4 regions of the Bradyrhizobium sp. Kon58 genome follow, and region 1 is predicted to be linked to each of the others. Evidence: predicted binding sites of a transcription regulator. Region 1 holds the regulator's gene; each other region holds the start of a gene.
What was found. The regulator PhoB, encoded in region 1, activates phosphate uptake and scavenging genes when phosphate is short. The targets are predictions, from matches to a motif close to TGTCATNNANCTGTCAT.
Positions count from the first base shown of each region.

Region 2: the regulator PhoB is predicted to act here: its motif matches at 4,995-5,011, upstream of AC0L20_RS37170 (UDP-2,3-diacylglucosamine diphosphatase).
Region 3: the regulator PhoB is predicted to act here: its motif matches at 4,411-4,427, upstream of pstS (phosphate ABC transporter substrate-binding protein PstS).
Region 4: the regulator PhoB is predicted to act here: its motif matches at 3,279-3,295, upstream of AC0L20_RS01690 (DUF47 domain-containing protein).

Region 1 covers NZ_JBVVOT010000016.1:21,798-29,253, reverse strand. The annotation lists gene AC0L20_RS24145 (Hsp33 family molecular chaperone) at 1-398, opposite strand, end outside; gene argF (ornithine carbamoyltransferase) at 620-1,555, opposite strand; gene AC0L20_RS24135 (acetylornithine transaminase) at 1,555-2,757, opposite strand; gene AC0L20_RS24130 (GcrA family cell cycle regulator) at 3,213-3,725, shown strand; gene phoB (phosphate regulon transcriptional regulator PhoB) at 3,935-4,642, opposite strand; gene phoU (phosphate signaling complex protein PhoU) at 4,665-5,381, opposite strand; gene pstB (phosphate ABC transporter ATP-binding protein PstB) at 5,392-6,213, opposite strand; gene pstA (phosphate ABC transporter permease PstA) at 6,210-7,055, opposite strand; gene pstC (phosphate ABC transporter permease subunit PstC) at 7,060-7,456, opposite strand, start outside.
Region 2 covers NZ_JBVVOT010000045.1:29,310-36,765, reverse strand. The annotation lists gene AC0L20_RS37200 (c-type cytochrome) at 23-469, shown strand; gene AC0L20_RS37195 (cystathionine gamma-synthase family protein) at 756-2,051, shown strand; gene AC0L20_RS37190 (CHRD domain-containing protein) at 2,129-2,545, opposite strand; gene AC0L20_RS37185 (c-type cytochrome) at 2,700-3,767, shown strand; gene AC0L20_RS37180 (Lrp/AsnC ligand binding domain-containing protein) at 3,653-3,898, opposite strand; gene thiD (bifunctional hydroxymethylpyrimidine kinase/phosphomethylpyrimidine kinase) at 4,028-4,828, shown strand; gene AC0L20_RS37170 (UDP-2,3-diacylglucosamine diphosphatase) at 5,035-5,847, shown strand; gene AC0L20_RS37165 (glycosyltransferase family 4 protein) at 5,861-6,904, shown strand; gene AC0L20_RS37160 (threonine/serine dehydratase) at 6,968-7,456, shown strand, end outside.
Region 3 covers NZ_JBVVOT010000032.1:55,903-63,358, forward strand. The annotation lists gene AC0L20_RS33445 (group III truncated hemoglobin) at 1-315, opposite strand, end outside; gene AC0L20_RS33450 (3-hydroxybutyryl-CoA dehydrogenase) at 453-1,364, opposite strand; gene AC0L20_RS33455 (FAD-binding oxidoreductase) at 1,564-3,042, opposite strand; gene hisC (histidinol-phosphate transaminase) at 3,267-4,319, shown strand; gene pstS (phosphate ABC transporter substrate-binding protein PstS) at 4,471-5,526, shown strand; gene AC0L20_RS33470 (ABC transporter permease) at 5,753-6,451, shown strand; gene AC0L20_RS33475 (ABC transporter substrate-binding protein) at 6,425-7,234, opposite strand; gene AC0L20_RS33480 (hypothetical protein) at 7,403-7,456, shown strand, end outside.
Region 4 covers NZ_JBVVOT010000001.1:336,677-344,132, forward strand. The annotation lists gene AC0L20_RS01675 (peptide chain release factor 3) at 1-1,092, opposite strand, end outside; gene sugE (quaternary ammonium compound efflux SMR transporter SugE) at 1,260-1,574, shown strand; gene AC0L20_RS01685 (inorganic phosphate transporter) at 1,567-2,574, opposite strand; gene AC0L20_RS01690 (DUF47 domain-containing protein) at 2,590-3,234, opposite strand; gene AC0L20_RS01695 (branched-chain amino acid ABC transporter permease) at 3,393-4,361, opposite strand; gene AC0L20_RS01700 (branched-chain amino acid ABC transporter permease) at 4,363-5,226, opposite strand; gene AC0L20_RS01705 (ABC transporter substrate-binding protein) at 5,299-6,522, opposite strand; gene AC0L20_RS01710 (ABC transporter ATP-binding protein) at 6,556-7,302, opposite strand; gene AC0L20_RS01715 (ABC transporter ATP-binding protein) at 7,295-7,456, opposite strand, start outside.

The DNA.
Region 1 (7,456 bases):
CCGTGGCCCAGCAGCGCGCCGGAATCTTTTGCATCGCCGAGGCGCGCGGCGTCGTAGCGCGCATAGGCGCGCAGACGATCCGGCGCCTGGTAGTCCACGACCAGGAACGACACCGGACCGTCGGTCTGGGCCTGGAGGATGAAGCGGCCCTCGAACTTCAGCGCTGAGCCGAGCAGCGTGGTCAGCACGATGGCCTCGCCGAGCAGCTTGCCGACCGGCGCCGGATAATCGTGCTTGGTCAGGATCTCGTCGAGCGCCGGACCAAGCCGCACCAGCCGACCGCGCACGTCGAGCGCGTCGACCTCGTAGGGCAGCACGGCGTCATCGATCGGAACCGCGGATGGCGCGCGAACCGGGCCCTCGGGCCCGGTTTTCATGTCAGGGGATTGGGAAACCATGGCGCTTTATCTGGGGTCGGAAGGCGGAATTGGAAGGGGGTGAGGGCTGTGGTCCGGAGGCGGTTGTGGGATTGCAGAACGATACCGCAACATAGGTGTCGTCCCGGCGCAGGCCGGGACCCATAACCGCAGGCTTAGTTTGGCGAAGACCTCGGCCTCGGCCCGCCTGCCACAAGAGAGATTCCGCGGTATGGGTCCCGGCCTGCGCCGGGACGACAAGATTACTTCACCGCGTCGAAGCACCAGGCCAGAATGCCCTTCTGCGCGTGCAGGCGGTTTTCGGCCTCGTCGAACACGACGGATTGCGGACCGTCGATCACCTCGTCGGTGACCTCCTCGCCGCGATGGGCGGGCAGACAGTGCATGAACAGCGCATCGGGCTTGGCCAGCGACATCAGCTGGGCATTGACCTGATAGGGCTTGAGCACGTTGTGGCGATGCTCGCCTTCCTTGTCGCCCATCGACACCCAGGTGTCGGTCACGACACAATCGGCGCCCTTCACGGCGGCTTCAGCATCGGTGCCGAGCATGATCGGCGCGCCGGTCGCCTTGATGAAGTCGCGCATCGCTTTTTTCGGCGCGAGCTCCGGAGGCGTCGCGACATTGAGCTGGAACTTGAAGCGCTCGGCGGCGTGCGCCCAGGACGCCAGCACGTTGTTGTCGTCGCCGGTCCAGGCCACGGTCTTGCCCTCGATCGGGCCGCGATGTTCCTCGTAAGTCATGAGGTCGGCCATCACCTGGCAGGGATGCGAGCGCCGCGTCAGGCCGTTGATGACGGGCACGGTGGCGTTTGCCGCAAGCTCCAGCAGGGCATCGTGATTGAGGATGCGGATCATGATGGCGTCGACATAGCGCGACAGCACGCGCGCGGTGTCGGCGATGGTCTCGCCGCGGCCGAGCTGCATCTCGGCGCCGGTGAGCATGATGGGCTCGCCGCCGAGCTGGCGCATGGCGACATCGAACGACACCCGCGTCCGCGTCGAGGGGCGCTCGAAGATCATCGCCAGCGTCTTGCCTTCGAGCGGCCTGACCGGCTGATGCGCCTTCTGCTTCGCCTTCATCGCGGTGGACGCGGCCAGCATGCGCTTGAGCTCCGACAGCGGCAGCTCGTTGATGTCGAGGAAGTGCTTCGGTGCTTTATCGGGCGACTTGCTCATCAGCTTGCCGCCCGCTTGTTGCCGGACAACGCCGTGCAGGCGCGCTCGAGCCGCCCGACGCTGTCCTCGATCTCGGCTTCGGTGACGATCAAAGGCGGCAGGAAACGCACGACATTGTCGCCGGCGCCGACGGTGAGCAGCTTTTCGGCACGCAAGGCGGCAACGAGATCGCCGGAAGGCACCACGGCCTTGATGCCGATCAGGAGGCCCTCGCCGCGCACTTCGCTGACGACATCGCCATGACGGTCGATCACGGAGGCGAGCTTCTGCTTGAGCAGCAGCGACATCCTCTGCACGTGGTCGAAGAAGCCGGGCTTGAGCATCACGTCGAGCACGGCATTCGCAGCCGCGATCGCGAGCGGATTGCCGCCGAAGGTCGAGCCGTGCGAGCCCGGCGTCATGCCGGACGCCGCTTCCGCGGTCGCAAGGCAGGCGCCGATCGGGAAGCCGCCACCGAGCGCCTTGGCCAGCGACATCACGTCGGGTTCGACGCCCAGGCGGCGGTATGCGAACAGATCGCCGGTGCGGCCCATGCCGGTCTGCACCTCGTCGAAGGCGAGCAACAGACCCTTCTCGTCGCAGAGCTGACGCAACGCCCTCAGGAAGGCGGGCGTTGCCGAACGCACACCGCCCTCGCCCTGGATCGGCTCGATCAGGATGCCGGCGGTCTGCGGACCGATCGCCTTTTTCACCGCATCGAGATCGCCATGAGCAACCTGGTCGAAGCCCTCCATCGGGGGTCCGAAACCTTCGAGATATTTTGCCGAACCCGTCGCAGCCAGCGTCGCCAGCGTGCGGCCATGGAAGGCGCCTTCGAAGGTGATCATGCGATAGCGGTCGGGATGGCCCTTCGCGGCGTGATAACGGCGCACGACCTTGATCACGCATTCCAGCGCTTCGGCGCCGGAATTGCAGAAGAACACGAAGTCCGCGAAACTTTCATTGCACAGGCGCGCGGCGAGCTTTTCGCCGTCCGGGCTCTGGAACAGGTTCGACATGTGCCAGAGCTTCGTGGCCTGCTCCTGCAACGCCGCGACCAGTGCCGGATGGGCATGGCCGAGCGCATTCACCGCCACCCCGGAGGTGAAATCGAGATAGCGCTCGCCATTGGTCGCGATCAGCCAGCAGCCTTCGCCACGCTCGAAACCGAGGTCGGACCTGGCGAAAACGGGGAGCAAATGCGGCGCTGCGCTGTTAGTCATGACGGTCACTTGAATGTTGCGGACGGTGTGTGCGTGCATTGCGCAACGCACCATCGACCGGCCCGGAAAACGAAACGTGCCGCCTCTTGAGGGCGGCACGTGCGACTATCTTAGGCCTGGTGAAACGGGTGTCAATGCCGCCCGGAAAGCCTCGCGAAACGCTGAATCCGTAGTCTTGCGGTGCCGATTTTGCGGGATTTAGCCACGGAACATGTGGAAGCGAGTCGGCGGACTCTTGCGCGGGAGTCACGCCATATTGTAGCGTTTGGATTGTCAGATACGACATCTCGTGCAGTGGTTCTGATCTTTAAGTCCTTATGTACCGGCGTAAACGTTCGGGCGTTCAAGACGCGCCCGGCGAGCCTTAAGGGATTCTGACGGCACGGGTTTTTGAAGGCTTAGGCATTCGCTGCGAGGCCCCAGGATGGCTGGCGCGCAGCGAGGGAAAGGGTGCAATGACGGTTTTGACCTGGTCCGATGATCGCGTCGAGCAGCTGAAAAAGCTCTGGGAGGCCGGACTTTCGGCCAGCCAGATCGCGGCGGAGCTCGGCAATGTGACCCGCAATGCCGTGATCGGCAAAGTGCACAGGCTCGGCCTTTCGGGCCGCGCCAAGAGCCCATCGTCGGCAGCGCCCCGGCCGCGCAAGGCGCGCCCCGCGCAGCACATGATGCGGGTGAGCCGCCCGATCTCGCGCGGCAACACCGCGCTGGCGCAGGCCTTCGAGGTCGAGGCTGAGCCGGATCCGGTCACCTACGACAACGTGGTGCCGATGAGCCAGCGGCTGTCGCTGCTGGAATTGAACGAGGCGACCTGCCATTGGCCGGTCGGCGATCCCTCGAGCCCGGACTTCTTCTTCTGCGGTGGACGGGCGTTGTCCGGCCTGCCCTACTGCGCCCAGCACTCGCGCGTTGCGTACCAGCCGGCGTCGGATCGGCGCCGCGCACCGGTGAAGCCGGGTCCGCGGTAAGCTAGCGCACGATCAGTCATCACGCGCGGCGCCTCAACAAATGCAGTGTCGTCCCGGCGAAGGCCGGGACCCATACTCCGAGCACTTAGTTGTTGTGCGAAAGGGTAACTCCGAGTCTTCGCCAAACCGCGCCCTGTGGTTATGGGTCCCGGCCTTCGCCGGGACGACATCGGACATGTCACGGCAGTTAGTAACCTAACCGCAGAAACCTACACCTGCTCCGCCTTCGCAAACCGATCATCCAGCGCGTAACCGGCGCCGCGGACGGTGCGGATCGGGTCCTGCTCGCGGCCGAGATTGAGCAACTTACGCAGGCGGCCGATATGCACGTCGACGGTACGCTCGTCGATATAGATGTCGCGGCCCCAGACGCTGTCGAGCAGCTGCTCGCGCGAGAACACCCGTCCCGGGTGCTCCAGGAAGAACTCCAGCAGGCGATATTCGGTCGGACCGAGATCGATCGGCCGGCCCGAGCGCGCCACGCGGCGCTTGTCGCGGTCGAGCTCGATGTCGCCAAAAGCAAGGACGGTGGCGAGCCGCTCGGGGCTTGCGCGCCGCAGCAGGCCTTTCACGCGCGCCAGCAGCTCCGGCACCGAGAACGGCTTGACGATGTAATCGTCGGCGCCGGTCGCAAGACCCCGCACCCGCTCGCTCTCCTCGCCGCGCGCGGTGAGCATGATGATCGGGAGCTGCTTGGTCTCGGGACGGGTGCGAAGCCGCCGGCACAATTCGATGCCTGACAGGCCCGGCAGCATCCAGTCGAGCACGATCAGATCGGGGATGTGCTCCTTGAGGCGGGTATCGGCGTCGTCGCCGCGCATCACCGTCTCGACGTCATAGCCGTCGCCTTCGAGGTTGTAGCGGAGAAGCTCGGTCAGGGCTTCCTCGTCCTCAACCACCATAATGCGTGCGCCCATCGGGTCGTCGCTCCTTAAGTCTTCAGGTGTTCGGTACCGTGTTGGCAAAGGTCGTCATGTCGCCCTTCGGCCGCTTGTCGGTGATCGCCTGGCCCTCGATCATGTAGAACACGGTCTCGGCGATGTTGGTGGCGTGGTCGCCGATCCGCTCGATGTTCTTGGCGCAGAACATCAAATGAATACAGAACGAGATGTTGCGCGGATCCTCCATCATGTAGGTCAGGAGCTCGCGGAACAGCGAGGTGCAGATGGCGTCGACTTCCTCGTCACCCTTCCACACTGCCATCGCCGCCGGCAAATCATGCGCGGCATAAGCGTCCAGCACCGACTTGACCTGCTGTTGCACGAGGTCGGTCATGTGCTCGAGGCCGCGGAACAGCTTGAGCGGATGGAAGTCCGTCTCCAGCGCCGCGACGCGCTTGCCCATGTTCTTGGCGAGGTCGCCGATGCGCTCGAGATCGGTCGCGACGCGCATGGCGCCGACGATCTCGCGCAGATCGACCGCCATCGGCTGGCGGCGGGCGATGGTGAGCACCGCGCGCTCCTCGATGCGCTTCTGCAGCGCGTCGAGCTCGGTGTCGATGGCGACGACACGCTGGCCGAGGGGGACGTCGCGGCGGATCAATGCGTCGACGGACTCGACGATCATGCGCTCGGCGATGCCGCCCATCTCGGCGACCAGGCGCGTGAGTTCCTGGAGGTCGGTGTCGAAGGCCTTTGCGGTATGTTCAGAACCCATGTCGCGTCTCCTAGCCGAACCGGCCGGTGATGTAATCCTGCGTGCGCCGGTCGGTCGGCGACGTGAAGATTTTGCTGGTGTCGTCGAACTCGATCAGCTCGCCGAGATACATGAAGGCAGTCTTGTCGGAGACGCGCGCCGCCTGCTGCATGTTGTGGGTGACGATCGCGATCGTGTAATCCTCGGACAGCTCCTGGATCAGCTCCTCGACCTTGGCGGTCGAGATCGGGTCGAGCGCCGAACAGGGTTCGTCGAACAGGATCACCTCGGGCCGCACCGCGACGGTGCGGGCGATGCAGAGGCGCTGCTGCTGGCCGCCGGAGAGCGACAGGCCTGAGGCGTTGAGCTTGTCCTTGACCTCGTTCCACAGCGCGCCGCCGCGCAGCGCCTTCTCGACGCGGCCGTCCATCTCGGACTTCGAGATCTTCTCATAGAGACGGATGCCGAACGCGATGTTCTCGTAGATCGTCATCGGGAACGGCGTCGGCTTCTGGAACACCATGCCGACGCGGGCGCGCAGCAGATTGAGGTCCAGCTTGCCGTCGAGAATGTTGGTCTGGTCGAGCATGAGCTGACCGGTGGCGCGCTGGCCGGGATAGAGGTCGTACATCCGGTTGAAGATGCGCAGCAGGGTCGACTTGCCGCAGCCCGACGGGCCGATGAACGCGGTGACACGGTTGGCGCCGAGTGTCAGGTTGATGTTCTTCAGCGCGTGGTGCTCGCCGTAATAGAAGTTCAGGTTGCGTACGGTCACCTTGGGCGGCGCCTCCGGCAGCACCGGCGCGTGCGGCAGGCCACCGGACGCGCTCATCGATACGGAAAGATCACTCATTTTGCGGTCCTCTCGGCGCCAAGGATGCGCGCGCCAATATTAAGGGCAAGAACGGTCAGGGTGATGAGCAGCGCTCCGCTCCAGGCCAACTGCTTCCAGTAGGCATAGGGGCTCTGCACGAAGTTGTTGATGGTGACAGGCAGGTTCGCCATCGTCTTGTTCAGGCCGAGGCTGAAGAACTGGTTCGACAGCGCGGTGAACAGCAGCGGCGCGGTTTCACCGGCGACGCGAGCGGTCGCGAGCAGCACGCCGGTGATGAGACCCGATCGGGCAGCCCGATAAGCGATCCGCTTGATCACCAGCGAGCGCGGCAGGCCGAGCGCCGAGGCCGCCTCGCGCAACGCGTTCGGCACCAGCAGCAGCATGTCCTCGGTCGTGCGCAGCACCACCGGGATCACGATGACCGCGAGCGCGAGCGAGCCTGCGATCGCCGAGAAGCCGCGCATCGGCACCACCACCGCGCCGTAGATAAACAGGCCGATGATGATCGAGGGTGCCGAGAGCAGGATGTCGTTGATGAAGCGGATCACCGAGGTCAGCCGGTCATTGCGGCCGTATTCGGCGAGATAGGTGCCGGCGAACATGCCGAGCGGCGCGCCGATGCCGACGCCGATCACCGTCATGATCAGCGAGCCGACGATGGCGTTGAGCAGGCCGCCCTCGTTCGATCCCGGTGGCGGCGTGTTCTCGGTGAACAGCTGGACATTGAGTCCCGCCACGCCGTTGTAGAGCAGCGTAATCAGGATCAGCGCGAGCCATGTGACGCCGAAGGCGGTTGCGGCGATGCAGAGCCCGCGGACGACGATGTCCTTGCGGCGTCGGCGTGAATAAATCGGGTTCATGGCGCTAGTTCCCCGCCTTCTTTTCCAGCCGCATCAGCATCAGCCGCGCCGCTGCGAGCACGAAGAAGGTCAGCACGAACAGCAGGAGGCCGAGCAGGATCAGGCCGGACTGGTGCAGGCCGTCGCTCTCGGCGAACTCGGATGCGATCGCCGCCGAGATCGTGGTGCCGGGGGCGAAGATCGAGGACGAGATCCGGAACGAGTTGCCGATGATGAAGGTCACCGCCATGGTCTCGCCGAGCGCGCGGCCCAGCGCCAGCATGACGCCGCCGATGACGCCGACGCGGGTGTAGGGGATCACCACGCTGCGGACGACTTCCCAGGTGGTGCAGCCGACGCCGTAGGCGGCTTCCTTCAGGACCGGCGGCACCGTCTTGAACACGTCGACCGAGATCGAGGTG
Region 2 (7,456 bases), on a different contig from region 1:
ATCAAGGAAAGGGACTTTGCGAATGAAGCGAATGTTGGTGGTTGGGGGCGCGCTCCTGCTGGGCATGGGCGCGGTTTGGGCACAACAGGACTCCGTCAAGGAGGTCCAGACCCTGATGAAGGGCAATGGCAAGAACGCCGGCGCGGTGGCGGCGATGGTCAAGGGGGAGAAGCCCTACGACCAGGCCACGGTGGACAGCGCGCTGGCGCAGTTCGAGGACACCGCCAAGAAGCTGCCGAACCTGTTTCCGGCGAGCGCCAAGGGCATGAAGCCCGAGGGCGACTACAGCGCCTCGCCGAAAGTGTGGGAGGACAAGGCCGGGTTCGATGCCAAGGTCGCGAGCTTCGCCAAGGTCGTGGGCGAGGCCAAGGGCAAGATCAAGGATTTGGACTCGCTCAAGGCGAATTTCCCCGCGGTCGGCAAGGAATGCGGCGGCTGCCACGAGACGTTTCGCGTGAAGAACGGCTGAGGCAAGAAAAAGATTCGTTGCCCGGATTGCGCTGCGCTCCATCCGGGCTACCGGGAATCGGGAAAAAGCGGTTGCGACAGCAGCCGCTTTTTTCATGTCGGCGCGCAGCGCTGGAAATTCTATCCGCAAGGCCTGACGGATCGCTGCCGGAGCGGTTATCTTTGCTCCAGCCGCCGCGGCATTGGCGTGAGCTTTTGACGCTGACGCATCTTGCTCCTGACTGCGTCATGACATCAGGAGTTCCAACCCGCGGCGAGCAGCTCAATCAGCAACAGCGAGACAAGCCATGGTCAAACCGTTCCCGTCGAAGACGCACATCGGCAACCATATGCTGCATCCGGAAACGCTGATGCTGACCTATGGCTATGATCCGCAATTGTCGGAAGGCGCGGTCAAGCCGCCGGTGTTCCTGACCTCGACCTTCGTGTTCAAGACGGCCGAGGACGGGCAGGATTTCTTCGATTTCGTCTCCGGGCGGCGCGAGCCGCCGGAAGGGATGGGCGCGGGCCTGGTTTATTCACGCTTCAATCACCCCAACAGCGAAATCGTCGAGGACAGGCTCGCGATCTACGAGCGCACCGAGAGCTGCGCGCTGTTCTCGTCGGGCATGGCGGCCATCGCGACCACGATCCTGGCGTTCGTCCGTCCCGGCGATGTCATTCTGCACTCCCAGCCGCTCTATGGCGGGACGGAAACCCTGCTGACGAATACGCTTGCGCGTCTTTCGATCGGCGCCGTCGGCTTCGCCGATGGCGTTGACGAAGCCGTGGTCAGCCAGGCCGCGGAGGAAGCCATGGGCAAAGGCCGGGTCTCGATGATCCTGATCGAAACCCCGGCCAACCCCACCAACGGGCTGGTCGACATCGCGATGATGCGCCGTGTCGCCGAGACCACCGGAAAGACCCAAGGCCACGTTCCGATCATCGCCTGCGACAACACGCTGCTCGGACCGGTGTTTCAGCGGCCGATCGAGCACGGCGCCGATATTTCACTGTACTCGCTCACGAAATATGTCGGCGGTCATTCAGACCTGATCGCGGGCGCCGCGCTCGGCGCGAAGGCGGTGGTGAAAGGCATCAAGGCGCTGCGGGGCGCCATCGGCACCCAGCTCGATCCGCATTCCTGCTGGATGATCAACCGATCGCTCGAGACGCTGAGCCTGCGCATGGAAAAGGCTGATGCGAATGCGCGCCTCGTGGCGGACTATCTGCGCGATCATCCCAAGGTGGCCAAGGTGCACTATCTCGGTCATCACGAGGCGGCGTCGCCGGACGGACTTGTGTTCGCGCGGCAATGCACGGGGGCGGGGTCCACGTTCTCGTTCGACATCGTCGGCGGCAAGGCCGCGGCCATGAAATTCCTCAACGCGCTGCAGATCCTCAAGCTGGCGGTGAGCCTCGGTGGAACGGAGTCGCTTGCGAGCCTGCCCGCCACCATGACCCATTCCGGCGTTCCCGCCGACATCCGCCGCAAGATCGGCGTGCTCGATTCCACGATCCGGCTGTCGATCGGCATCGAACACCCGTCGGATTTGATCGCCGACCTCGCGCAGGCGCTGAACGCAGCCGAACCTGAGGTGTGACGCCTGCGCCAGCGCTACGGGAATCGAAAAGGGCGGCTGCGATCGCAGCCGCCCTTTTTTGCTGGTCTGTGCGAAGTTTACTTGGTCACCTGACCGCGGATCTCGCCGCCCGGATTGGCCGCGGTGTGGATGTTGACGTAGAGCTTGCCGCCAAGCAGATCGGCGGCCTGCGCGTCGGTCAATGTCGCGGAGCCCTCGGCCGGGCTGGTGGCAGCGCCTGGAATCGCGACCGCGACGCCGGCGTTCTTGCCGGCCTCGGCGGGGCCGTGGAAATGCGCGGCGGTGGCGGGGCCGGACAGGCCGGAATAGGTGAGCTTCCAGGACAGCTTCTTGCTGGCGGCGTCGTAATCCAGATCGGCCGTTCCGGTGCCGCTGCTGGTCGTTGCGGGGACCTCGGACTTGGCGTCGAGCGTTGCTTTCAGCTTTTCGGCGCTGGCCGAACCCGCAAAAGCAACGGCGCCAAGCACTGACATGGCAATGACGATCTTGTTCATGTTTTTCTCCCTGCTGAACCCGTTTGGGCTGCCAAACTTCCAACAGCCGGCATTTCAGTTTATTCCCGTTTCTGGCCGCGGTGGGCTAAATTCTTCGTGGCTGGAGCCGCGAGGACATCGGTCATAAGCTTTGCCGCGACGACGAAAGGACCGCATGTTGCGACGAACAATCTCCGTGGCGTTGCTCGCCGTGCTCGCTGCAGTGGGCGTCTATTGGTGGCTCAGCGCGCCGGAGGTGGCGGCCGCCGGCACCGCGCCCGCCCGCGCCCCTGATCTTGCCAATGGCGAGCTGATGTTCAACGCCGGCGGCTGCGCCTCATGCCATGCCGTCCCCGACCAGCCCGATCGTCTCAGGCTCGGCGGCGGCGTCGCGATCAAGTCGCCGTTCGGAACGTTCTACGCGCCGAACATCTCCTCCGATCCGACCGACGGCATCGGCAAATGGAGCGAGGCCGAATTCGTCAATGCGGTGATGCACGGGGTCTCCCCGGACGGGCAGCATTACTTTCCGGCCTTTCCCTACACGTCCTATCAGCACGCCAGGCGCGAGGACGTGCTCGATCTCTTCGCGTACCTGAAAACGCTGCCGGCCGTTGCAGGCAAGGTGCGCGACCACGACGTGCGCTTTCCGTTCAATATCCGGCGCAACGTCGGCATCTGGAAATTCTTATTTATGGACGGCAAGCCCTTCGTCGCCGACAGCGCGAAGTCGCCGCAGTGGAATCGCGGCGCCTATCTCGTCAACAGCTTTGGCCATTGCGCGGAATGTCACAGCCCGCGCAACCCGCTTGGCGGCATCATCGCCGGACAACGCTTCGCCGGTGGGCCCAATCCGGAAGGCGAGGGGTGGGTCCCCAACATCACCCAGAAGGGCCTCGGCGAGTGGAGCGCGAAGGATATTGCGTATTTCCTGAAGACCGGCGAATTGCCCGACGGCGACAGCGTCGGCGGCGCGATGACGCGGGTGATCAAGAACACCTCGCAATTGCCGGACGACGATCTCGCGGCGATGGCGGACTATCTCAAATCGCTGCCGCCGGTGGACGGTCCGCCGCGCCTCAGCGCAAGGAGGGCGGCGCGTGATCAGCCCCGCTCTTTTCCGGACGGTCAACTCGCGCCAAACGCCTTGAAGGTGATGATGGTGAGGGTGTCCTGGATGCCGGGTAGCACCTGCACCTTCTCGTTGACGAAATGGCCGATATCGGTGTCGTTGTCGACGTAGAACTTCACCAGCAGGTCGTATTGCCCGGCCGTGGAATAGATCTCGGAGGCGATCTCGGCTTCGGCAAGCGCATTGGCGACCACATAGGATTGCCCGAGCTTGCATTTGATCTGGACGAAAAAGGGAACCATCGCGGTCACTCCGAAAGCATATCTGGCGGCTAATAGGCCAAACCCGGCCGGATTTAGCAAGCGAACTTGCTGCGCTGGGGAAGGCGCGCTAGGACGGGCCATGGCTATGAGAACGCTGAAAGTCGCCACATGACGACGCCCGTCGCGCTGACCATTGCCGGCTCCGATTCGAGCGGCGGCGCCGGCATCCAGGCCGACCTGAAGACCTTTGCCGCGCTGGGCGTTTTTGGCGCTTCCGCCATCACGGCACTCACGGCGCAGAACACCCGCGGCGTCACCGGCATTCATGCGGTGCCCGCCGAATTCGTCACCGCGCAGATCGACGCCGTGTTTTCCGATCTCGAGGTCGGCGCGGTCAAGATCGGCATGGTGGCGCAAGCTGCCAGCATCGATGCGATCGCGGCCGCGCTGTCGCGCTGGGCGCCCCGGCATATCGTGCTCGATCCCGTGATGGTGGCGACATCGGGTGATCGCCTGCTCGCCTCCGAAGCCGTCGACGCCCTGCGGATCAAACTGATGCCGCTGGCCTCGGTGATCACACCCAATCTGCCCGAGGCCGCGGCTCTGCTCGACGAACCGGTCGCGGCCAGCGAGGCCGAGATCGAGAGCCAGGGGCGCCGGCTGCTGGCGCTCGGCTGCCGGGCGGTCCTGATCAAGGGCGGGCACGGCGAGGGCGCCGAGAGCATCGACTATCTCGTCGATGCCAGCACCACGATCGCGCTCGCCGCGCCGCGCGTCGCCACTCGCAACACCCATGGCACCGGCTGCTCGCTGTCCTCGGCGGTCGCCGCCGGGCTCGCCACGGGCGAGGATCTCGAGCGCGCCGTGCGCAACGCCAAGGCCTGGATCAGCGCGGCGATCGCGGCCGCCGATCGCTTCAGCGTCGGCCACGGCCACGGGCCGATCCATCATTTCCATAAGTTCTACTGACGCCGCTCGCGAGCGCGCCGCCGTCGACCCATCAAGCCATGCAGCTCCGGGTTCTTGCGGAGGAGCACTGCGGCGTCCTGTCGCCTGATTGTCGCATGCGACTGATATTCGCAGCGAGGGCGAGGCAAGCGCGATTCGTATCCGAAGGTGCCTCAAAGGTTCAATTGGTCATCCCCCTGTCACGGGACATTGTTACAGGCTGGCGCATGGGAAGTTACGATGTGAGTGACGAGAGCCCGGAGCGGCGCTTTCGCACGTTGTTCATCTCCGACGTTCATCTCGGAGCCCGCGGTTCACAAGCCGACCTTCTGCTCGACTTCCTGCGTTTCCATGACGCCGACACGATCTATCTCGTTGGCGATATCGTCGACGGCTGGGCGCTGAAATCGAGCTGGCATTGGCCGCAATCGCATAACGACCTGGTCCAGAAGCTTTTGCGCAAGGCGCGCAAGGGTGCCAAGGTCATCTACATCCCCGGCAATCACGACGAGTTCCTGCGCAACTATTACGGCACGCATTTCGGCGGCATCGACGTGGTCGAGAACACCGTCCACACCGGCGCGGACGGCAAGCGCTATCTCGTCATCCATGGCGACATCTTCGACCTCGTGGTGCAGAACGCACGCTGGCTCGCCCATCTCGGCGACAAGGCCTACGACTTCGCGATCCAGCTCAATCGCTTCGTCAACTTCTTCCGGCGCATGTTCAAGGTGCCCTATTGGTCGCTGTCGCAATGGGCCAAGCAGAAGGTCAAGAATGCGGTCAACTATATCGGCGCGTTCGAGCAGGCGCTCGCCGCGGAAGCGCGGCGCCACGACGCCGACGGCGTGATCTGCGGCCACATCCACTACGCCGTGATCCGCGACGAGGGCGGCATCCGCTACATGAATTGCGGCGACTGGGTCGAGAGCTGCACGGCGCTGGTCGAGCACGACGACGGCCATTTCGAGATCATCACCTGGGCGGACCAGGCCGAGAAGCCGGCACAGGTCCCGCAGGTCGCAGCCAGAGCTGCATGACAAGGCTAGCCTGATGCGCATCCTGGTCGCGACCGACGCCTGGCACCCGCAAGTCAACGGTGTGGTTCGGACGCTGACCAAACTTGCCGACGGTGCCAAAATTCTCGACGTCGAATTCTCGTACCTGACGCCGCAATCGTTCCGCACCTTTGCGATGCCGAGCTATCGTGACGTGCGGCTGGCCATGCCGCGGCCGGGCAGAATCGCGAAGCTGATCGAAGAGGCACACCCGGACAGCATCCACATCGCGACGGAGGGTCCGATCGGCCTGATGGTCCGGCGCTATTGCCGGCAGCGCAAGTTGCCCTTCACGACCAGCTTCCACACCCGCTTTCCCGAATATGTTCGCGCCCGCGTGCCGGTGCCGGGCTCGCTGATCTGGCGGGCGCTGCGCCGATTCCATAGCCCCAGCCGCGCGGTGATGGCGGCAACGCCGGCGCTCGCCAGCGAGCTGACCGAGCGCGGCTTCGACAATGTCGTGCTGTGGCCGCGCGGCGTCGACACCCATCTGTTCCATCCTCGCGCGATCGACCTCTGCCTGCCGGCGCCGGTGTTCCTCTCGGTCGGCCGGGTCGCGGTGGAGAAGAATCTCGAGGCGTTTCTCGACCTCGACCTGCCCGGCACCAAGGTGATCGTCGGCGACGGTCCGGCGCGGGTCGCGCTGGAGCAGGCCTATCCGGACGCGATCTTCCTCGGCGAAAAGCACGGCGAGGAACTGGCGGACATCTACGCTGCCGCCGACGTCTTCGTGTTTCCGAGCAAGACCGACACCTTCGGCCTGGTCCTGCTCGAAGCGCTGGCGAGCGGCCTGCCCGTCGCGGCCTTCCCGGTGAAGGGCCCCCGCGACGTGATCGGCGATGCGCCGGTTGGCGCGCTCGATCACGATCTGCGCAGCGCCTGCTTCGCCGCGCTGGACATCTCCCGGCAGGACTGTGTCGAATTCGCCGCCAACTACACCTGGGAGGCCTCGGCCCGGGCCTTTATCGACAGCATTTTGGCGGTCGGCGCGGTGCTGCCGGGCCGGAACGGGGCGGAGCCGGCGCGATTCGTCGCCTGAGAGCCCAGAATGCTCGCGCGGAGATGCCTTGCCCGCGCCTCATCCGCCGCGATAACATCAGGCATGACAGAACAGCTCCTCCCGATCGGCCCTGCCGATATCGATGCCGCAGCACGCGTGATCGCCCCCTTCGCCGTCCGCACCCCGCTGTTGTCCTTTCCCGTGCTCAACGAACGTGTCGGCGCAAAGGTCTATCTCAAGCCGGAGATGCTCCAGCGCACCGGTTCGTTCAAGTTCCGCGGTGCCTTCAACAAGGTCGCCTCGATCCCGCAGCACAAGCGCGCCGGCGGCGTGGTCGCGTTCTCCTCCGGCAACCACGCCCAGGGCGTGGCGGCGGCGGCAAAGATCCTCGACATGCAGGCGACCATCGTGATGCCCGCGGATGCGCCATTGTCGAAGCGCGAGCGCACCAAATCCTATGGTGCCGAAGTCGTGCTGTACGACCGCGACCGCGACGACCGCGAGGCGATCTCGCGCGGCATCGCCGAGAAGCGCGGTGCGACGCTGGTCAGGCCCTATGACGATCCCTTCGTGATCGCCGGCCAAGGTACC
Region 3 (7,456 bases), on a different contig from region 1:
ATCGAGCCAGCGGTCGAAATGATCTCCGACCAGGTTCAGTGGCATATGCGCCCGCATCGGCGAGCCATGGTAGCGGCCGCTCATCAGAGCGACCGACGACCAGAAATCCCGGAGCTTGGCCAGATGCTCGTCCCAATTCTGCACGATCGCGAACACCGGCCCCAGCAGCGCATCCTCACGGACGCGGCCATAGAAACGGGTGACGAGTTCCCCGATCATCTCTTCGGTGATCCCGGTGCGCTCGATCGCATCCTGGGTCAGCAAGTTCCGCCGCGCGGCCGCAGCCTCGCGCTCGGCTTTCAGTCGATCCGACATGTCCCTTATTATCCGTTCCGTTGTTCCCGCAGGCCGCCCGTTCGACATTGTCGGGCCGATCGCGCGCGGCGTCTTTGTCGCAGCGCAAATCGCGGGGTCTGGCGGCGAGCACTCGACGCCCGCCGCCTGCGCCATTGTCAGGCGCTGTAGGTGTAAAAGCCCTGCCCTGTCTTGCGGCCGAGATGGCCGGCGTCGACCATTTCCTTGAGCAAGGGGGCTGGACGGTATTTGGGGTCGTTGAAGCCTTTGTAAAAGACCTCCATCACCGACAACATGGTGTCGAGCCCGACGAGATCGGCAAGCGCCAGCGGCCCGATCGGATGGTTGCAGCCGAGCTTCATGCCGGCATCGATCTCTTCCGCCGTCGCAATCCCCTCCTGCAGCGCGAAGATCGCCTCGTTGATCATTGGGCAAAGAATGCGGTTGACGGCAAAGCCCGGGCTGTTCTTGGCCGTGATCGCCACCTTTCCGACGCGCTTGGCGAAATCGAGCGCCTTGGCGTGGGTGTCGTCGGAGGTCTGCAAGCCGCGGATGAGCTCCAGCAGCGCCATGACCGGAACCGGGTTGAAGAAGTGCATGCCGATGAAGCGGTCGGGGCGGTCGGTCGCCGCGGCGAGCTTCGTGATCGAGATCGATGAGGTGTTCGTGGCGAGCAGTGTCCGCGGCGACAGCGTCGCACAGAGATCCGTCAGGATCTTGACCTTGAGTTCCTCGTTCTCGGTCGCGGCCTCGATGACGAGATCGCAATCGACGAGCTTGGCGCGGTCGGTGGTGCCGGTGATGCGCTTGAGCGTGGCGTCGCGATCGCCCGCCGACATCTTCTCCTTCTTGACCAGGCGCTCGAGACTGCCGCCAACCGTCGAAATCCCGCGGTTCACCGCCGCATCGGAAATATCAACCATCACGACCGAAAGCCCGGCCGCGGCACAAATCTGCGCGATGCCGTTCCCCATGGTCCCTGCCCCGATGATGCCAACGGTTTGGATCATTGCCTCAAATCCTTCATCCTTGCGGACGTGCCATATCGGCCCCGCCCATTGTTCCTGCATCAGGGTCTAGCACCGCCCCCGGGCGGCTGCGACCTGATCCTGTCCCTTCCTTAAAGCATCCAAGGCGGGAATAAAGCCGCCTTTCGGCCGCCAAACGGCGTGATTTGGTGCCCCGGCGTGTTTGGCCCGGCCTATCCGCGGCATCCCGTCCCCGGAGGGCGCAAGGGTGCGAGGAGCACCGGGCTCGAGGCGTAGCGGCTTAACCGAGACGAAGCACCTTGCCCGGATTCATGATGTTCTTGGGATCGAGCGCCCGCTTGATCGTGCGCATGATGTCGAGCTCGGTCCGGGAGCGGTAGTGCTGGAGCTCGTCGAGCTTCTCGATGCCGATGCCATGTTCCGCCGAGATCGAGCCGCCCATGGACGTGACGAGGTCGTTGACGGTCCGTGTGATCGCCGCGGAGTACTGGTTGAGCGTATCGCGGTCCATGCCCTTCGGGCCCATGAAGGAGAAGTGCACATTGCCGTCTCCGATGTGGCCGAGCGGATAGGGGCGAATTGCCGGCAGGATAGCGAGCACGGCCGCAAGACCGCTGTCGATAAACTCGGGAATCCTGGAGACAGCGACCGACACGTCGTAGCTCAAGCCCGGACCCTCGGTACGCGATGCCTCGGCCACACTCTCGCGAATCCGCCACATGTTGCGCGACTGCGCTTCGGTTTGCGCGATCACAGCATCCAGCACCCGGCCCGCCTCAAGTTGGTCAGCCAGGAACAGCTCCATCCTCTCCGACATGCCCGTGCCACCGTCCTGCCGTGGCCGGGCCGACGACCATTCGAGAAGGAGATACCATTCGGTCTCAGCCTTGAGAGGATCCTGGGTACCGGGAATGTGGCGCAGCACCATGTCGGCGCACGCACGGCTGATGAGCTCACAGGAGCCGACATTGTCATCGGAAGCGGCATGCGCCTCCGAGAGAAGGTCGATGGCTGCCTTGGGATCGCGAATTGCGAGCCATGCCGTGCACACGTCTTTCGGCGCCGGCCAGAGTTTCAGCACCGCCTTGGTGATGATGCCGAGCGTCCCTTCGGCGCCCATGAACAGATGCTTGAGGTCATAGCCGGTGTTGTCCTTCTTGAGTGCGCGCAGACCGTCCCAGACATCGCCGTTAGCCAGCACGACCTCGAGACCCAACACCAGATTTCGCGCATTTCCATAACGCAGCACCTGCACGCCGCCGGCATTAGTGGACAGATTGCCTCCGATCATGCACGAGCCCTGAGCACCCAGGCTGAGCGGAAACAGGCGGTCGTGGCGCGCGGCTATGTTCTGGAGCGTCTCGAGGATGCAGCCTGCCTCCACAGTCATGGCGTAGCCGACGGAATCGACATTCAGCACCTCGTTCATGCGACCGAGCGACAGCACGATGCCGCGGTGCATGGGCCACGGCGTGGCGCCGCCCATCAACCCGGTGTTGCCACCTTGCGGAACGATGGCAATGCCGTTGTCGTAGCAGAGCTTGACGACAGCGGAGACTTCCGCGGTACTGGCCGGACGCACGACCGCCGCGGCCCGCCCCGCCAACTCGCCGCGCCAGTCGGTCACGAAGGGCCGCTTGTCGTGCTCGTCCAGGATCAGACTTTTGTCGCCGACAATGGCCCGCAAGCGGTCGAGAACGGCTGAGGTCACGGGCGCGGTTGGAATCGAGGGAGCGGTGGGAAGGGCTGCACCCGGCATGTGTTCCTCGCTTTTCGGCCGTTCAGTGCCCTGGGGCGCACCGGCCTTCATTCTTGTTTTCATTCTGGGCAGTGGTGCGACGACCCTAGCATAGGGGTCGCGCTTGCGGGAACGCCCCCGGCAGTAAGTCTCGTGCGGATTTGCCTGGAATGCTGAATGCAGGCGCACTTCCGCCGAGGTCCCGCATACCCTACTGTGCCCCGATCAAATTCGGATTGGAGCTCATGAGCCGTTTCTGGAGTCCGGTCGTCCACACGCTTTCGCCTTATGTCCCCGGCGAGCAGCCCAGGCAGGACGGCATCGTCAAGCTCAATACCAACGAGAATCCCTACCCGCCCTCGCCGCGCGTGCTGGCGGCGATCGCATCGGCCGCGGAGCGGCTGCGCCTTTATCCCGATCCTCGCGCGACGCGCCTACGCGAGGCGATCGCGGCCCATTGCGATGTGGCGCCCGAGCAAGTGTTCGTCGGCAACGGCTCCGACGAGGTTCTGGCCCACACCTTCCAGGCGCTTCTGAAGCACGATACGCCGCTTCTATTCCCCGACGTCACCTACAGCTTCTACCCCGTCTATTGCGGCCTCTATGGAATAGCGCATGACGAGGTGCCGCTCGATGCTGCGATGAGGATCGATATCTCCGACTACCGGCGACCATCGAGTGCCATCCTGCTCTGCAATCCGAACGCTCCGACCGGCATCGCCCTTCAGCGCGACGCAATCGCATCCCTGCTGGCCGAACAGCCGGACCGGCTGGTGGTGGTGGACGAGGCCTATGTCGATTTCGGCGCCGAGAGCGCCGTGCCGCTGGTTGCACGCCACGACAATCTGCTGGTCATCCAGACCTTCTCGAAGTCGCGCTCACTCGCTGGCCTACGGGTTGGTTTTGCCATCGGCCAACGACCGCTGATCGAAGCGCTGGAACGGGTGAAGGACAGCTTCAACTCCTATCCGCTCGATTGCCTCGCGATCGCCGGCGCCATCGCCGCGATCGAGGACGAGGGCTGGTTCAGAGACACCCGTGCTCGTATCATCGCAAGCCGCGAAACCTTGGCCCGGGACCTTGGACAACTTGGCTTCGAGGTGTTGCCGTCGCTCGCCAACTTCGTCTTCGCGTGCCATCGAGGCCGGAGCGGAGCAGATCTCGCGGCAGCGCTTCGCCAGCGTGGCGTTCTGGTCCGTCATTTCGGAAAGCCGCGCATCGAGGACTTCCTGCGCGTCACGGTCGGAACGGAGGCGGAGTGTGCCCGGCTCGTTGAAGTGCTGCGCAGCTTGATCTGAGCTGACGCACGCATCGCGGTTCGTGCCGCCAAAGGCGCTGCGTGCGGCCGCTCGTCGTCTGTTGCTCGTGACGCGCCTCACACAAGCATTCACGGCAGTTTTGTGACATAGACCACATCTGTTTCGTGCCCGAGCTGTTAGCGTCGTGCATATGAAGAAACACATCGCACTCCCCGTGATCCTCACCGCTCTGCTCGTCGCCACGCAAAGCCTAGCGGCTGAGATCAGAGGTGCCGGCTCAACCTTCGTTTCGCCTGTGATGGCGAAATGGATCGATGCGTATAAAATGAAGACCGGTAACATCGTCAGCTACCAGGCGGTCGGTTCGAGCATCGGCGTCGGCCTGATCAAGAAAGAGTCCGTCGATTTCGGCGCAAGCGATATGCCGATGGACCCCAAGGAATTGGACAAGCTCGGCATGATGCAATTTCCGATCGTGATCGGCGGGGTCGTGCCTGTCGTCAATATCGACGGAGTCAAGCCCGGCCAGATCCGCTTCACCGGCCAGATGCTCGCCGATATCTATCTCGGCAGGCTCAAATCCTGGAACGACCCGGCCATTCGCGCGGTCAACCCCGACATCAGGTTACCGAACGCGCCGATCACGGTGGTTCATCGCACCGACGGATCGGGCACGACGTTCAACTGGTCGAACTACCTGTCCAAGGTCAACCCGCAGTGGAAGGCGAGCGTCGGAGAAGGGACCTCCGTCGAGTGGCCGCTTGGCCTCGGCGGCAAGGGCAATGATGGCGTCGCCTCGCTCGTCAGCCTCGTCCCCGGCGCGATCGGCTATCTCGAATACAGCTACGCACTGCAGCGGCTCGACCGGATCTCCTTCGGTCGAGTGCAGAATAGCGCCGGCAATTTCGTCATTCCCGACGCCGCATCGTTCCAGGCGGCGGCCGCGAGTGCGGACTGGAAGGCGGACAAGGATTTCCATCTCGTCCTCACCAATGCGCCCGGCGAAGACGCCTACCCGATCACGGCCACGACTTTCGTGCTGATGCCGAAGGCGCCCAAATCCGTTGACAGGTCGGCGGCCGCCATCGATTTCGTCCGCTGGTCGCTGGAGAACGGAAAGCCGCAGGCCGAGACGCTCAACTACGTTCCGCTGCCGCCCGCCTTGGTCGAGCAGATCGAGAATTATTGGCAGCAGAGCATTGAGGCATCCCCCACGCTCTCGGCATCGGCCAGCGTCAAGCGGTAATATCAAAGGGAAGCTGCTGCCAGGCAGCCCGCGACTTTGATGTCCGGTCGAATTCGGTTTCCAAACCGGTCCACGCGAGTATTCTGTGACTGGCCTGCTGCCTGGAAACTTTTGCTGCGGCGGCCGGGCCACTGGATACTTGCAGGGAATCAGACGTGACGCAGCTCCGCAGTCCCGGAATTGACGGACCCCAGCCATGGCGGCTGGCGCCGAAGCTCAGGCACGGATGAACGACTTCGCGCGATCCGTCGGCGCCGCATTCACGCTGATCGGCGAGGCCGACGCAGAGCTTCTGGGCATCGTCGGGCTTTCGGTGCGCGTCAGCCTGACCGCCAGCATCCTCGCGCTTCTAATTGGGGCGCCGTTCGGGGCGCTGCTTGCTATCACCCGGTTCCGCGGACGGCAGGTCATCATCGTCCTCACCAATGCCTTGCTTGGCCTTCCGCCGGTCGTGGTCGGGCTCGCGCTCTATCTTCTGCTGTCGCGCTCCGGCCCGCTCGGGGTCGCCGGCCTGTTGTTCACGCCGGCGGCCATGGTGGTCGCGCAGACGCTGCTCGCCACACCGATCGTGGTCGCACTGGTGCACCGGCCGGCGAGCCTGCTGTGGGCGGAGTATGGCGACCTGGCGCGGATCGACGGGCTGTCAACGCTACGCAGCATCGGCTTGCTGTTCGCGCTGGGCCGGACCTCACTGCTGACCGCCTTTCTCGCAGCCTTCGGCCGCGCGATTGCGGAGGTTGGCGCCATCCTCATCGTCGGCGGCAACATCCGCGGCTTCACGCGTACGATGACGACAGCGATCGCGCTGGAGACCAGTAAGGGCGATCTGCCGTTGGCGCTCGGGCTCGGGTTGATCCTGCTCGCACTCAGCGTCGCAGTGTCGACCGTCGCGTTCCTGCTAGTGGGACGCGTTGGGGAAAAATAGCTGCTCGCCCCCGACCTTGTAGCCGGCGATGGCCTCCTGCCCTTTCGAAGAGATCAGCCAGTCGATGAAGGCTTGCCCGTCCCGCGCCTTCACGTTCGCATGCTTGGCCGGATTGACCAGCATGACGCCGTACTGGTTGAACAGCCGCTTGTCGCCTTCGGTCAGGACGGCGAGCTCGCCGCGGTTCTTGAATGACAACCAGGTGCCGCGGTCCGACAGCAGATAGGCGTTCGACGACGACGCCATGTTGAGTGCCGGGCCCATGCCCTGGCCGATCTCGCGATACCAGCCGTCCTTGGCGACACCGAGGTCGATGCCTGCCTCCTTCCACAGCCGCAGTTCGGCCGCGTGCGTGCCGGATTTGTCGCCGCGCGAGATGAACGGCGCCTTCGCGGCCGCGATCTTGCGCAGCGCCTCGGCCACGTCCTTGCCGCCGGCGATCTTCGCGGGATCGCTCTTCGGCCCGACAATGACGAAGTCGTTGTACATCACATCGAAGCGCTTCACGCCCTCCCCTTCGGACATGAACTTGTCCTCGGCGGGCCTGTCATGGACGAACACGACGTCTGCATCGCCGCGCCGCCCGATGTCGAGCGCCTGGCCCGTGCCGACGGCAACGACCTTCACGTCGATGCCCGCGGCCTTCGAGAACAGCGGCAGCAAGTAACCGAACAGCCCCGACTGTTCCGTCGACGTCGTCGAGGCCACGGTGATGGCGCGCTCCTGCGCGACTGCGATCGTGGACCAGAGCAGAACCGCTGCGAGAGTCAGTATCCTTTTCATGCCTCGTCCTTACACCAGATGCCCGATGTTCCAAACTCTCGATAGAGCTGTACAGGGAACCTCGACAAGCGCCGCAACGCGTTTGTCATGATCCCTCGCGGCGCTCCCCTGTGAGGAACGTCCGCTCCGCGCGCAAGTTGTACTGAAATCAACCCAGGAGGAAACCAGATGAAGAAGATCATTTTGGCATCCGCATGCATCATGGCGCTGGCGACCGGCGGC
Region 4 (7,456 bases), on a different contig from region 1:
CTCGTCCGCAACCGAACGGTCCTGCGCGAAGAAGAATTGCGGGCTCGACAGCGGCATGCTCTTGCCGGTGCGCACGAGCTTCGCCTTCATGCCGCGGCTCAGCTTGCCGGAGCACAGCCGCGCAAACGCGATGCGATCGCGGTGGTTGGGATCCATGTTGGCCTGGATCTTGAACACGAAGGCGCTCATGCGCGGGTCGGTGGCTTCGACCTTGCGCTGGTCGCTCTCCTGCGCGCGCGGCTCGGGCGCGAACTTGCCGAGTCCTTGCAGCAGGTCGCCGACGCCGAAATTGCGCAGCGCGCTGCCGAAATAAACCGGCGTCAGATGGCCCTCGCGAAACGCTTCGAGCTCGAACGGCTTTGAAGCCGCGGTGACGAGCTCGAGCTCGTCCTTGACCGCCGACACGTCGAGATTTGCGTTGAGCTTGGCGAGCTCGGCGATCTCGATCTGCTGCGCCGCGCCGGTCTTGGCGCCGCCGCCTTCGAGCAGGCGCACGCCGCCATTGACGACGTCGTAGGTGCCGAGGAACTCGCGGCCGCGGCCGACAGGCCAGGTCATCGGCGTGGTATCGAGCGCCAGCGTCTTCTCGATCTCGTCGAGCAGCTCGAAGACGTCGCGGCTCTCGCGGTCCATCTTGTTGATGAAGGTGATGATCGGGATGTCGCGAAGACGACACACCTCGAACAGCTTTCGGGTACGCGCCTCGATGCCCTTGGCGGCGTCGATCACCATGACCGCGGAATCGACCGCCGTGAGCGTGCGATAGGTGTCTTCCGAAAAGTCCTCGTGGCCCGGCGTGTCCAGCAGGTTGAACACGAGGCCCTCGAACTCGAAGGTCATGACCGAGGTCACGACCGAGATGCCGCGCTCGCGCTCGATCTTCATCCAGTCCGAACGCGTGTTGCGCCGCTCGCCCTTGGCCTTGACCTGGCCGGCCAGATTGATGGCGCCGCCGAACAGCAGCAGCTTTTCGGTCAGCGTGGTCTTGCCGGCGTCCGGATGCGAGATGATGGCAAAGGTACGCCGCCGCGACACTTCAGCAGCAAGCGAGGAACGGGCCGTCGATTCGGCTGTGGTGGCGATGTCGGACATTGCGGCAGCGTTTGGCAGGGAAAATGGGCCTGATCAAGCCTCATCTGGTGATTGCGGAGCCTGACGGCCAGCCCCATATCCGGCTCGGATCAGGTTGGGAGGACGGCCTTCCGTTCCTGTCAGCACACCAGTCGCGGGGACGACCCTGCCTTGAATGGAGGGTCGTCATGGCCTGGAGCATCCTGTTCGTCGCCGGTCTGCTGGAGGTCTCCTGGGCGATCGGCCTCAAATATACCGAGGGGTTCACCAAGCTCGTTCCGTCAGTCCTCACGCTTGGGGCCATGGCCGGCAGCATCCTCCTGCTCGGGCTCGCCCTCAAATCGCTGCCGATTGGAACCGCTTATGCAGTCTGGACCGGCATCGGCGCGGTCGGTACCGCGACGCTCGGCATCGTCCTGTTCGGCGAGCCGGCCACCGCATTCCGCCTCGCCAGCATTGGGCTGATCGTCGCCGGGATTGTCGGACTGAAGCTGGTTACCTGAGGAAGATCTTGACCGCCCACCAGCTCAGCGCGGCGACGATGGCCGAGGCCGGCATCGTGATCACCCAAGCATAGACGATCGAGCTGGCGACGTTCCAGCGCACCGCCGAGAGGCGGCGAGCGGCGCCAACACCGACGATGGCGCCGGTGATGGTGTGGGTGGTCGAGACGGGAACGCCGAGGAAGGTCGCCATGAACAGGGTCGCGGCACCGCCGGTCTCGGCGCAAAAGCCCTGCATCGGGGTCAGCTTGGTGATGCGCAGGCCCATGGTGCGAACGATGCGCCAGCCGCCCATCAGCGTCCCCATGGCCATCGCGGCCTGGCACGAGAGCACCACCCAGAAGGGGACGAAGAATTCGCCGCCGAGCTGGCCCTGCGAATAGAGCAGCACCGCGATGATGCCCATGGTCTTCTGCGCGTCGTTGCCGCCATGGCCGAGCGAATAGAGCGAGGCGGAGGCGAATTGCAGGATGCGGAAGGCGCGATCCACGGCAAAGGGCGTGGAGCGTACCGACGCCCAGGAGACGATCGCAACCAGCACCATCGCGAGCAGGAAGCCGACCAGCGGAGACAGCACGATGGCGATCACCGTCTTGGACAATCCGCTCCAGACCGCCGCCGAAAGGCCGGCTTTGGCAACACCGGCACCAAACAAGCCGCCGATCAATGCGTGAGACGAGGACGATGGGATGCCGAGCGCCCATGTCACCAGGTTCCAGACGATGGCGCCGACCAGCGCAGCGAAGATCACCTGGGCATCCACGATCGCGGGATCGATGATACCGGTGCCGATGGTCTGGGCGACGTGCAGCCCGAACACCATGAAGGCGACGAAATTGAAGAACGCGGCCCAGAACACCGCGTATTGCGGCCGCAACACGCGGGTCGAGACGATGGTCGCAATCGAATTGGCGGCGTCGTGCAGGCCGTTCAGGAAGTCGAACAGCAGCGCGACGGCGATCAATCCGACCAGGACGGGAAGACCCAACGCAACATCCACGGCGTGGCCCCTGCCCTAAACTTGCTCGATGACGATGCTGTTGATCTCGTTCGCGACGTCGTCGAAGCGGTCGGCGACCTTCTCGAGATGGTCGTAGATCTCTGCGCCGACGATGAAATCCATCGCGTTGCCGTTGCGATGCTTGAGGAACAGTTCCTTCAGCCCGATATCATGGAGATCGTCGACGCGGCCTTCCAGCTTGCCCAGCTCTTCCGTGATCGCGGTCAGCATGGCCACGTTCTGGCCGATCTTCTGCATCAACGGCAGCGCACGACCGACCAGATTGGCGCATTCGATCAGGAGCCCGCCGATCTCCCGCATCGGCGGCTCGAAGCTGCGGACCTCGAACAGCATCACGGCCTTGGCGGTCTGTTGCATCTGGTCGATGGCGTCGTCCATCGAGGTGATCAGGTTCTTGATGTCGCCGCGGTCGAACGGGGTGATGAAGGTGCGGCGCACCGCCGTCAGCACCTCACGGGTGATGTTGTCGGCATCGTTCTCGAACTGGTTGACACGCTGGCAATAGACCGGCGTCTCCTCGCCCCCGTTGAGCATGCTCTGGAGCGCGATCGAGCCCTGGATCACGGTCTGGGCGTGGCGGTCGAACAGGTCGAAGAACCGTTCTTCCTTGGGCAGGAAAGCGCGAAACAATCGCATCATGGGAGAGAGACTACCGGTTGGATAATGGCCTGGCCCAAGCGGGCCGTCATGAAACTGTCATAGACCATTTTCGATCCACGCGCGTGCCACCTCACGCCCGCGGAGCCGGATCATCCACCGCTTTCGCGCGTCACTAGATTTCCCATTGTATCAATGGCTTACAGCGACCGCCGGAAGTAATGCGCGATTTCGCCGATGACGCCGCGGCGGAAGGTGAGCACGCAGATCACGAAGATCGAGCCCTGGATCACGGTCACCCACTGGCCGAACCCCGCCAGATATTGCTGCATGGCGATGATCACGAAGGCACCGACCACGGGACCGAACACGGTTCCGAGTCCGCCGACCAGCGTCATCAGCACGACTTCGCCCGACATCGACCAGTGCACGTCGGTGAGCGAGGCGTTCTGCGCCACGAAGACTTTCAGCGCACCGGCAAAGCCGGCCAGCGTGCCCGACAGGACGAAAGCCAGGAACTTGTACTGATCGGTGCGGTAACCCAGCGAGATCGCGCGCGGCTCGTTCTCGCGGATCGCCTTGAGGACTTCGCCGAACGGCGAGTTGATGATGCGGAAGATCAGCAGGAAGCCGGCGAGGAAACCGACCAGCACGACGTAGTAGAGCACGGTCGGCTTGGTCAGATCGAAGACGCCGAACATGCGTCCCTGCGGGATGCCCTGGATGCCGTCTTCGCCATGGGTGAACGGCGCCTGGAGGTAGATGAAGTACAAAAGCTGCGACAGCGCCAGCGTGATCATCGAGAAATAGATGCCCTGGCGGCGGATCGAGATATAGCCCGTGATGAGCGAGAGCACGAAGGCACCGGCGACGCCGACGAGGATGCCGAGCTCCGGCGGCAACGCCCAGACCTTCAGCGCATGCGCGCTGCAATAGCCGGCCGTGCCCAGGAACATCGCATGGCCGAAGGACAGCAAACCGCCGTAGCCGATCAGCAGGTTGAAGGCGCAGGCGAGCAGCGCGAAGCACAGCGCCTGCATCACGAAGAAAGGGTAGACCCCCGTGAATGGCACCGAAGCCAGCAGCAGCGCCATCACCACGAAGACGATCATCTCGTCGCGGATCGTGCGCGGGGTTACCGGCAGCGTGTCGTCCGTCAAGGCTGTCATATCAGGCCGCCCTTCCCGTCAATCCGGTTGGCTTCACCAAGAGCACCAGCACCATCAGCACGAACACGACGGTGTTGGAGGCCTCGGGGTAGAAATATTTGGTCATGCCCTCGATCACACCGAGCGCGAAGCCGGTGATGATGGAGCCCATGATCGATCCCATGCCGCCGATCACCACCACCGCGAACACCACGATGATCAGGTCGGCGCCCATCAGCGGCCGCACCTGGTTGATCGGCGCCGAGAGCACGCCGGCGAGCGCGGCCAGGCCGACACCCAAACCATAGGTCAGCGTGATCATGCGCGGCACGTTGACGCCGAAGGCGCGCACCAGCGTCGGGTTTTCGGTCGCGGCACGCAAATAGGCGCCGAGACGCGTCTTCTCGATCAGGAACCAGGTCGCGATGCAGACCACCAGCGAGAAGATGACGACCCAGCCGCGATAGATGGGCAGGAACATGAAGCCGAGATTCATGCCGCCCTTGAGCTGGTCCGGAATGGCGTAAGGCATGCCAGAGGAGCCGAAATAGTTCTGGAACACGCCCTGCACGATCAGCGCAATGCCGAAGGTCAGGAGCAGGCCGTAGAGATGATCGAGCCCCGTCAGCCATTGCAGCATGGTCCGTTCCAGGATCATGCCGAAAATGCCGACGATGATCGGGGCAAGCAGCAACGCCCACCAATAGTTGATGCCGCCGATGTTCAGCAGGAAGTAGGCGACGAACGCGCCCATCATGTAGAGCGCGCCATGGGCGAAATTGATGATGTTGAGCATGCCGAAGATCACGGCAAGCCCGAGACTGAGCAGCGCGTAGAACGAGCCGTTGATCAGTCCCACCAGTAGCTGAGCGTAAAGAGCCTGCATCGATCCCGCACCCGGTCCCTTCGGCGTTCCCTGAAAGTCGCCCGCCGGCCTGATGGCCTGCGGGCGGTTATCTTACTTCTTCAACAGAGCGCACTTGCTCTCGGACAGCGGCGTGAAGGCCTGGTCGCCTGGCACCGTGCCGACCAGCTTGTAGAAATCCCACGGTCCCTTGGACTCGGAGGGCTTCTTCACCTCGAACAGATAGGCATTGTGGATGGTGCGGCCGTTGGGCTGGATCTGGCCCTTGCCGAACAGATCGTCTTCCGTCGGCATCGACTTCATCTTCTCGACGACCTTGGCGCCGTCATGCGGGTTGCCGCCGAGCGCTTCCAGTGCCTTGAAATAGTGACGCACGCCCGCATAGACGCCGGCCTGCACCATGGTGGGCGGCGCGTTGTTCTTCATCTTGTCGGCGAAGCGCTTGGAGAACGCCCGGGTCTGGTCGTTCATGTCCCAGTAGAAGGTCTCGGTGAAGTTGAGGCCCTGTGCCGTCTCGAGCCCGATCGCCTTGACGTCGGTGAGAAACAGCAGCAGCGCTGCGAGCTTCTGGCCGCCCTTGACGATGCCGAACTCGGCCGCCTGCTTGATCGTGTTGGTGGTGTCGCCGCCGGCATTGGCAAGGCCGATGATCTTGGCCTTGGAGGCCTGCGCCTGGAGCAGGAAGGACGAGAAGTCCGGCGTGTTGAGCGGGTGCTTGACGCCGCCGACCACCTTACCGCCATTTGCGGTCACGACAGCGGTGGTGTCGCGCTCCAGCGCCGCGCCGAAGGCGTAGTCCGCGGTCAGGAAGAACCAGGTGTCGCCGCCGGCCTTCACCAGTGCCTGGCCGGTGGTGTGGGCCAGCATGTAGGTGTCGTAGGTCCAGTGCACGGTGTTGGGCGAGCACTGCGCGTTGGTCAAATCCGAGGTCGCCGCGCCCGAGTTGATATAGACGCCGTTCTTTTCCTTGATGACGTTGTTGACCGCGAGCGCCACGCCGGAATTCGGCACGTCGACGATGACGTCGACCTTGTCGACGTCGAACCATTGCCGCGCGATCGCGGTGCCGATGTCGGGCTTGTTCTGGTGATCGCCCGAGATGATGTCGATCTTCCAGCCCTTCGCAGCCAGGCCGGAATCTTCAATGGCCATCTGCGCGGCGAGCGTCGAGCCCGGTCCGCCGAGGTCGGCATAGAGCCCGGACTGATCGGACAGCGCGCCGATCTTGACGGTCTTGTCCTGCGCGAAAGCTGCACCGGTGGCGGTCACGGCCAGCGCCGTGCCGAGCAGAAACGACGCAATCGACTTTGTCATCATGCTACTTCCCTATGAATCTTTTTGTTGGCAGTTCTAGACACCGAGATAGGTGTGGAGCTTGTCCATGTTGGCGGCAAGCTCCGCATTGGAAAATCCGTCAATGATCTTGCCGTGCTCGACCACGTAATAGCGGTCGGCGACGGTGGATGCGAACCGGAAGTTCTGCTCGACCAGGAGGATCGTAAAACCCTCCTTCTTGAGCCGCGCAATGGTGTGGCCGATCTGCTGGATGATGACGGGCGCGAGACCCTCGGTCGGCTCGTCCAGCATCAGGAAGTTCGCGCCGGTGCGCAGGATGCGCGCGATCGCGAGCATCTGCTGCTCGCCGCCGGAGAGTTTGGTTCCCTGGCTGTTGAGCCGTTCCTTCAAGTTCGGAAACAGATCGAAGATCTGCTCGAGCGGCAATCCGCCGGGACGCACCACCGGCGGCAGCAGCAGGTTCTCCCGGACATCGAGGCTGGCGAAAATTCCGCGCTCCTCCGGGCAGAACGCGATTCCCATCCGCGCGATCTTGTCCGAGGTCGTGCGGATGATGTCCTGGTTGTTGAACTTCACCGAGCCGGTGCGCTTGCCGATGATGCCCATGATCGACTTCAGCGTGGTGGTCTTGCCGGCGCCGTTGCGCCCGAGCAGGGTGACGACCTCGCCCGCGTTCACGTCGAAGTTGATCCCGTGCAGGATGTGGGACTCGCCGTACCAGGCTTCCAGGTTGCGGACCTGGAGGAGGTTGCCGCCGTCCGCGGCCTTTGCGGGAGCTTCCGCCGTTGCAGTCTCAGCCATGACCGGCTCCCAGATAGGCTTCCTTGACGCGTTCGTCCTTGGTGAGCTCGCTGTAATGGCCCTGCGCGAGCACCTGCCCGCGCGTCAACACGGTGATGATGTCGGAGAGATTGGCCACGACGTTCAGATTATGCTCGACCATCAGGATGGTGTA